DNA from 2 places in the Mesorhizobium sp. PL10 genome. Region 1 is predicted to be linked to the other one. Evidence: predicted binding sites of a transcription regulator. Region 1 holds the regulator's gene; the other holds the start of a gene.
The links. Region 1 encodes LexA, which represses DNA repair genes until DNA is damaged. Its sites were predicted from a motif close to TGTTCNNNNTGTGTTCNG; they were not measured.

Region 2: a site for LexA is predicted at 1,527-1,544, ahead of ACWGTO_RS11295 (ATP-dependent helicase). Genes of this name have one in related genera too.

What each region holds. Positions count from the first base shown of each region.
Region 1 covers NZ_JBSKBR010000006.1:86,481-90,689, reverse strand. Annotated here, with positions in the region: gene trpC (indole-3-glycerol phosphate synthase TrpC) at 1-439, shown strand, start outside; gene moaC (cyclic pyranopterin monophosphate synthase MoaC) at 442-924, shown strand; gene ACWGTO_RS11785 (molybdopterin molybdotransferase MoeA) at 925-2,130, shown strand; gene lexA (transcriptional repressor LexA) at 2,249-2,992, shown strand; gene ACWGTO_RS11775 (ComEC/Rec2 family competence protein) at 2,986-4,209, opposite strand, start outside.
Region 2 covers NZ_JBSKBR010000005.1:302,871-307,079, reverse strand. Annotated here, with positions in the region: gene ACWGTO_RS11300 (glucose/quinate/shikimate family membrane-bound PQQ-dependent dehydrogenase) at 1-1,289, opposite strand, end outside; gene ACWGTO_RS11295 (ATP-dependent helicase) at 1,585-4,209, shown strand, end outside.

The DNA of each region.
Region 1 (4,209 bases):
CGACCCCTATCAGGTCTACGAGGCACGCGCCTGGGGCGCCGATGCCATCCTGATCATCATGGCCAGCGTCGACGATGCCTTGGCGAGCGAACTGGAAGCGACCGCATTCGAACTCGGCATGGATGCGCTGATCGAGGTGCATGACGAGGCCGAGACGCAGCGCGCGGTAAAACTGTCGTCGCAGCTGATTGGCATCAACAACCGCAATCTGAGAACATTCGAGACCAGCCTTGAAACCTCGGAGCGGCTGGCGTCGATGGTGCCGGGCGGCCGATTGCTGGTCAGCGAAAGCGGCATTTTCACCCACGACGATTGCCTCAGGATGCAAAAGACCGGCATCGAAACCTTCCTTGTCGGCGAAGGCCTGATGCGGCAAGAGGATGTCGCCGCGGCAACGCGCCTGCTTTTGACAGGCAAGGCGACAGCCGAGGTAGCCTGACGATGACAGCCGCCCTCACCCATCTCGGCGCCAAGGGCGAGGCCAACATGGTCGATGTCGGCGGCAAGGACGAGACGACGCGCACGGCAATCGCCGAGGGCTTTGTCTCGATGCGGCCTGAAACCCTGAAGATGATCCTCGATGGCGACGCCAAGAAGGGCGATGTGCTGGGCACAGCGCGCATCGCCGGCATCATGGCGGCCAAGAAGACGCATGAGCTGATTCCGCTCTGCCATCCGCTGCTGTTGACCAAGGTGTCGATCGACATCGAGCCGGATCCCGCTTTGCCCGGCCTAAGGGTCACCGCGCTCGCCCGCGTCACCGGCAAGACGGGCGTCGAGATGGAGGCGCTGACCGCTGCATCGGTGGCCTGCCTGACGATCTACGACATGGCCAAGGCGGCCGACCGCGCCATGGTCATCTCCGGCATCAGGCTGGTGGAAAAGACCGGCGGCAAGTCCGGCGACTACAAGGCGGGTTCGTAAATGGCGCTGGTTCCGGTCGCCGAGGCGCTTCAACGCCTCCTCGACGGCGCTGCGGCGCTGCGGGGTGAAAGCGTCGCGCTGGCGGATGCGGCCGGCCGGGTGCTGGCGGAGTCAGTCGTAGCGCTGCGCACCCAGCCGCCTTTCAACGCGTCCGCCATGGACGGCTATGCGGCCCGGGCGCAGGATGTGGCATCCGCCCCGGCGCGGCTTTCTGTAATCGGAATGGCGCCTGCCGGGCGCGGCTTTGACGGCACTGTCGGCAAGGGTGAGGCCGTGCGCATCTTCACGGGCGCGCCGCTGCCTGAAGGCGCAGACACCATCGTCATCCAGGAAAATGTCAGGGATCTCGGCGGTGGCCAGGTCGAGGTCACCGAGCCGACGGCAAAGGAACGCAACATCCGCCGCCGCGGGTTGGATTTTGCGCAAGGTGACGTCCTGCTGGAGAAAGGCCGCGTGCTCGATCCGGCCGCACTTTCGCTGGCGGCATCGGCCAACCATCCGATGGTGAATGTGGTGCAACGGCCGCTAGTCGCCATCATCGCCACCGGCGACGAGTTGCTGCCGCCGGGCAGCGCGCTTGGCCCCGACCAGATCATCTCGTCCAACGCCTATGGCGTCGCGGCCGCCGCGCAATCGGTCGGCGCGCGCGCTCTCGATCTCGGTATCGCGGCCGACCGTAGGGAGGCGATTGCAGCACTGGTGCAGAAGGCAGTCGCGGCAAAGGCCGACGTCATCGTCACGCTCGGCGGAGCTTCGGTCGGCGACCACGACCTTGTGCACGACGTGCTTACCGGCGAAGGCATGAAGCTCGATTTCTGGAAGCTTGCCATGCGCCCGGGCAAGCCGCTGATGTTCGGGCGTCTCGGCGACATCAGATGCATCGGCCTGCCCGGCAACCCGGTGGCGAGCCTGGTCTGCTCGCAACTGTTCCTGAAACCGCTTTTGGCGCAGCTGGGTGGCCGCGCCCATCGGCAGGATATGCGGCAGGCGCAGCTCGGCGCCGCGATGCCGGCCAACGATCTCAGGCAGGACTACGTGCGCGCCGTGATCACGGAAGAAGCCGGCGCACTTGTCGCAACGCCGTTCGGCATCCAGGATTCGTCGATGCTGCGAATGCTGGCCGACGCCAACGGCTTGATCGTGCGCGAGCCCTTCGCTCCAGCCGCCGCCGCGGGCGCCGCCTGCAGCGTGCTGATGTTACGCTGAACAAAACGTCAACACATTCATTAAACTTTAAAAGGTTGCGGAACACAACTGGAACAGATAGTGTTTGTTCTGGGTTTGTTTTTTCTGATTCTGGTTTCAGAACCCGTGGGGGGCCGCGATGCTGACGCGCAAACAACATGAACTCCTGATGTTCATTCATGAACGCCTGAAGGAGAGCGGAATCCCGCCGTCTTTCGACGAGATGAAGGAGGCGCTCGATCTCGCTTCCAAGTCCGGCATTCACCGCCTGATCACGGCGCTGGAGGAGCGCGGTTTCATTCGCCGGCTGCCGAACCGGGCGCGCGCGCTGGAAGTGCTGCGGCTGCCAGACTCGATTGCACCCGGCCTCAATGCGGCGAAAAAGTTCTCACCAAGCGTTATCCAGGGCAGCCTCGGTCAGAACCAGGGGGGTCTCGGCCGCCAGATCAAGCCGGCCTCGCCCTCGCGTTCGATGTCTGCCGGCAATGACGACGCGGTTTCGGCGGTGTCGATCCCGGTTATGGGCCGGATCGCCGCCGGTGTGCCGATCGACGCCATCCAGCACCAGACGCATTCGATCTCGGTGCCGCCCGACATGATCATGGGCGGCGAACACTACGCGCTCGAGGTCAAGGGCGACTCGATGATCGAGGCCGGCATTTTCGACGGCGACACCGTCATCATCCGCAATGCCGACACCGCCAGCCCCGGCGAGATCATCGTGGCGCTGGTCGACGACGAGGAAGCGACACTGAAACGCTTTCGCCGCAAGGGCGCCTCGATCGCGCTGGAAGCCGCCAATCCGGCCTATGAGACCCGCATCTTCGGACCGGATCGGGTCAAGGTGCAGGGCAAACTGGTCGGGCTGATCAGGCGTTACTGAGCCGGTTTAGGTTTGTACTTTTCGCGCTGCTTGTAAGGCGGCAGGCCGCGTGCTTCGCGTGAGAAGTGGCGTTGCTCGTGCCAGGGACGGTAGGGTTTGTCGACGGCGAAGCGAATGGTTGGGGCTGTCGCGGCCGATTGCGGATCGAAGAAGACGGCGGCACTACCATCGCGGGCAAGCTGCTTCTTGGTCACGACCAGAACCAACGGGTCGCGGCACGGATTGTAGGCGGTGGCGTCGTCGATGACGATCAGGCTCGCGAAAGCGCAGGCTGGCCGGGCTGTTTTGCGGTCTTTTGCAAGCGCGACAATGGCTCCGGACGGGTGCCGGGCAATGCAGAGATCGCCTGTGCAGTAGAAGGGTGAGCCGGGCGGCAGGTCGAGCGGATCGAGATCGAACCGCCTGTCTCCCGTCTCAAATGTCTCGGGCTGAATGATGGTCTCGGCCATCAGCGCCCGTTTCCAGTTGTCGGTGGTGAATTCGTTTGCGCGGTCCCGGTTGAGAGCGAGCTCGCCGCCACCGATCGGCACAGCCACCAGATGCGCATCCTCGGAAATGAGCACATCGGGCGTGTGCACCTGCGGCACCGTCAACAGACCAGCCAGCGCGAAAGGTACGGCCGCCAGCCTCAGCCAGGTTGTGGCCATGGTTGCGATGACCAGTGCGACCGTTGCCAGCAACACGGACTGGATGGAGATCAGGCCGACGGCATCGAGCGGCGAACGCTCGGAGATCCAGGCAGAGATCGCGATCATTGCCGTCAGGCCCTTGCCCATCACATAGAGGAATGGCCCGTCCGCGCCGAACGGCATGGCCAGCGCACTGAGCACTCCGAATGGCATGACAACCAGCGATACGATCGGCATCACAATGAGATTGGCGAGCAGACTGAGCGGCGACACGCGCTGGAAATGCCAGATCGCGAACAGCAACGTGGCGCTGCCGGCAATGATCGAGGTCATGGCGAGGCCGCCCATGCCAGCCAAGAATCTTTGCGACAGAAAACCGACAAGGGAGCGCTTTGCCGGCGGCGTTCTCACTTTGTCGGCGCGGTAGTCGGCCCAGCCGGCATAGGCGCCGACAAGGGCGGCGGTGGCGGCAAACGACATCTGAAAGCTCGGGCCGACAACCTCATGCGGCGACACCAGGATGACGGCGATGGCCGAGATTGCCAGGTTGCGCATGGTGAGCGCGGCACGATCGAACAGCACTGCGAT
Region 2 (4,209 bases), on a different contig from region 1:
GTGATCGAGGAGGAGAACTTCTCCACATTGGCGCTGCGGCCGGCGCCGAGCTGGTCCGGCGTCTGGTTGCCGAGCGGCACATAGAGCAAGCCGAGCTTCTCGTCGGCGCTCGCCGTCGACCACATGTTGGGCGAGTTGTGGGTGTAGGTCTGGCCTGCCGGCAGCGGTGTCGTCTGGTCCGGATTGCCGGAATCCCAGTTCCACACCAGAGCGCCGGTGTCGACATCGAAGGCGCGGATGACGCCGGACGGTTCCTCCGTTGAATAATTGTCGTTGACCGCGCCGCCGACGATGATCTTGCCACCAACGATCAGCGGCGCCGAGGTCGAATAATAATAGCCCGACTTCGGGTACGGCATGTTGATCAACAAATTGAGCGTGCCGGCTTCGGCGAAGGAGGCGCAGACCTGGCCGTTGGCGGCGTCGAGCGCGATCAGCCGCGCGTCGGATGTCGGCAGGTAGACTCGCGTCGCGCAGGGCTGGCCAGCCGCGATCCTGGCATCGGCATAATAGGACACGCCGCGGCAGGTCTGATGCTGGCGGTCCTTGTCCAGCTTGATCTTGGGGTCGAAACGCCATTTCTCCTTGCCGGTCGCGGCGTCGATGGCGATGGCGAAATTGTGCGGCGTGCAGATGTAGAGCGCATCGCCCACCTTCAGCGGCGTCACCTGATAGGTGGTCTCGCCGATGTCGTCCGGACCCTTGACGTCACCGGTCTGGTATGTCCAGGCCGGCTGCAGCTTGGCGACATTGTCCGGCGTGATCTGGTCGAGCGGCGAATAGCGCTGGCCGAATTGCGTGCGGCCGTAGAAGTGCCACTCACCGGGAGGCACATTGCCGCCGAGATCGGCCGTCGGCGTCACCTTGTCGGCGCTGAGGTCGCCGGCGATGTCCTTGGGGTCGGCGGTCATCGAATAGCCGGCGACCGCGAGTGATGCGAGCACGGCCAGAATGAGCGGCGCCCGCGCGTCGGGACCAGTGAGGCCCCGCCTTGCCCACGGCGTCAGCAGCCACAGCGCCAGAAGCACGATCACACCACCGCGCGGGCCCAGTTCCCACCAGTCGAAGCCGATTTCCCACACCGCCCAGGCCAGCGTGCCGATAACTATCGCCGCATAGAGCCACAGCGCGGTCGACTTGCGCCGGAAGAACAGCCAGGCGGCGATCAGGAAGGCCAGACCGGTGATGACATAATACCAGCTGCCGCCCAGCATCGCGAGCTTGATGCCACCGCCACCAAGTGCCAGGCCGATGAGAAACAGGATGAGGGAGGTGATGACAACAGCCAAGACGATACTCCTTCGACTGATGCGCGTCCCGCGCCGCGGCAAGGGCATCCCGTTCCCGCCCCGAGCGCAACTTTCTCCCGCAAGCCACGTGTGTCAAGCAAAGCCTGCCAGCATAGGCTGAGAGCCCAGCATGCTCTCACCTTTCGCGCCGGCTCCTCCCAACCAACGTGTTTTGGCCCGGGTGGGTGGATTCAGGCCAACAATTCAACACGGAGCCCGGGAATCTGACTTCCAAACCAGAACAAAACGTAGACACTTCTGGTCTTTCGCTGCCGAATCACTACATTCGGGGGCGATGTCCGGCTTTTCGGAAGACATGCCCTTTTTTGACGAACCCAATGCGCGGCCTTTGGCCCCGTCGGGCATAGCCGCGCGCGCCATGGCTGCCCGCAGCGGCAACAACAGCGCGCCCGACTATCTCAAGGGATTGAACCCGGAACAGCGGCTGGCCGTCGAAACCACGGAAGGCCCGGTCCTGGTGCTGGCCGGCGCCGGCACTGGCAAGACGCGCGTGCTCACCACCCGCATCGCCCACATCCTCGCTACCGGCAAGGCCTTCCCCTCGCAGATTTTGGCAGTAACCTTCACCAACAAGGCCGCACGCGAGATGAAGCAGCGCATCGGCCTTTTGGTCGGTGAAGCCGTCGAAGGCATGCCCTGGCTCGGCACCTTCCACTCCATCGGTGTCAAGCTGTTGCGCCGCCACGCCGAGCTGGCCGGCCTGAAATCGGACTTCACCATTCTCGACACCGACGACGTCGTGCGGCTGATCAAGCAGTTGATCCAGGCCGAAGGCCTCGACGACAAGCGCTGGCCGGCCAAGCAGTTCGCCCAGATGATCGACGGCTGGAAGAACAAGGGCCTCGGCCCCGCTGACATTCCCGAAGGCGACGCCCGCAGCTTTGCCAACGGCAAGGGCCGCGAGCTCTACAAGGCCTATCAGGAACGGCTGCAGACGCTGAACGCCTGCGACTTCGGCGATCTTCTGTGCCACCCGATCCGCATCTTCCGCGCCAATCCGGATGTGCTCAAGGACTACCACAAGCGCTTCAAATACATTCTCGTCGACGAATACCAGGACACCAACACCGCGCAGTATATGTGGCTGCGGCTGCTAGCGCAGCGGCCGGAAGGCAAGCCAATCTCCCCCCATGTGGGGGAGATGTCCGGCAGGACAGAGGGGGGCGCGAAGGATCGCAACGCCTCCAATACCCATAGCCGACATGCCGGCGGGACAGCGCCCCCCTCTGTCGGCTCCGCCGACATCTCCCCCACAAGGGGGGAGATTGGAGCTAGCACTGTAAACATTTGCTGCGTCGGGGACGACGACCAGTCCATCTATGGCTGGCGGGGCGCCGAGGTCGACAACATACTGCGCTTCGACAAGGACTTTCCCGGCGCCACCATCATCCGGCTGGAGCGCAACTATCGCTCCACCGCGCATATCCTTGGCGCCGCTTCCCATCTCATTGCCAACAATGAAGGCCGTTTCGGCAAGACGCTGTTCACCGACCGCAACGAGCCGGAGGACGGCAAGGTCAACGTCCACGCCTCCTGGGATTCCGGGGAAGAGGCCCGCGCCATCGGCGAGACCATCGAGGCCTACCAGCGCCAGAAACATAAACTCAACGACATGGCGATTCTTGTCCGCGCGTCCTTCCAGATGCGCGCCTTCGAGGATCGCTTCATGGAGATCGGCCTGAACCACCGCGTCATCGGCGGCCCGCGTTTCTACGAGCGCCTCGAAATCCGCGACGCAATGGCTTTCTTCCGTGTCGTCGCGCAAGGCGCCGACGACCTCGCCTTCGAGCGCATCGTCAACGTGCCGAAGCGCGGGCTGGGCGAAGCCACCATTCGCCAGATCCACGACACGGCGCGCGCACTGCGCATTCCGATGCTGGAGGCTGCCGGCAATCTCGCCGAAAGCGACGAGTTGAAGCCGAAGCCGCGCGCCGCGTTGCGCGAAGTGGCCGCCAATTTCGAGCGCTGGCAGAAGGCGCTGGAGACCACGCCACACACCGAACTCGCCGAGACCATCCTGGAGGAGAGCGGCTACACCGACATGTGGAAGAACGACCGCTCGGCCGAGGCGCCGGGCCGGCTGGAGAACCTTAAGGAACTGATCCGTTCGATGGAGGACTACGAGTCGCTGCGCTCCTTCCTCGAACATGTGGCGCTGGTCATGGATGCCGAGCAGAATGCCGGGCAAGACGCCGTCTCGATCATGACGCTGCATTCGGCCAAGGGCCTCGAATTCGAGACCGTTTTTCTTCCCGGCTGGGAGGACGGCCTATTCCCGCACCAGCGCGCGCTCGACGAAGGCGGCCGCTCAGGACTGGAGGAGGAGCGCCGCCTTGCCTATGTCGGACTGACTCGCGCCAAGAGGAACCTTCATATCTGGTTCGTCTCCAACCGCCTCATCCACGGGCTCTGGCAATCGACCATCCCGTCGCGCTTCCTCGAGGAACTGCCGGAATCCCATATCGAAATCGCCGAAAGCGGCAACTCCTATGGCGGCTACGGCAATCCCTATGGCGGCGGCTCGTTCGCCTCCGGCCGTGGCGGCCGGCAGAATCCATACGGCGCCTCGCGCTTCGACAATGTCGGCGCCGACACGGAAAAATCCGGCGCCTTCTCCAACACCTATTCGACACCCGGCTGGCAGCGCGCGCAGGCCAACCGCACCGAGGCCACAGACCGCAACTGGGGCACCCGCTCCGGCCACCAGGTCGAACGCATCGGCTATGGCGAAACCGACAGCGGCTACGGCGCCGGCCGCACCTCGGTCAAAGGCCGCACCATCGATGGCGAACTGGTCGCCAAATCCGTGTCCGACACCCCTTCGGCTTTTAGTGTCGGCGACCGCGTCTTCCACCAGAAATTCGGCAACGGCAACATCTCCGCCATCGAAGGCAACAAG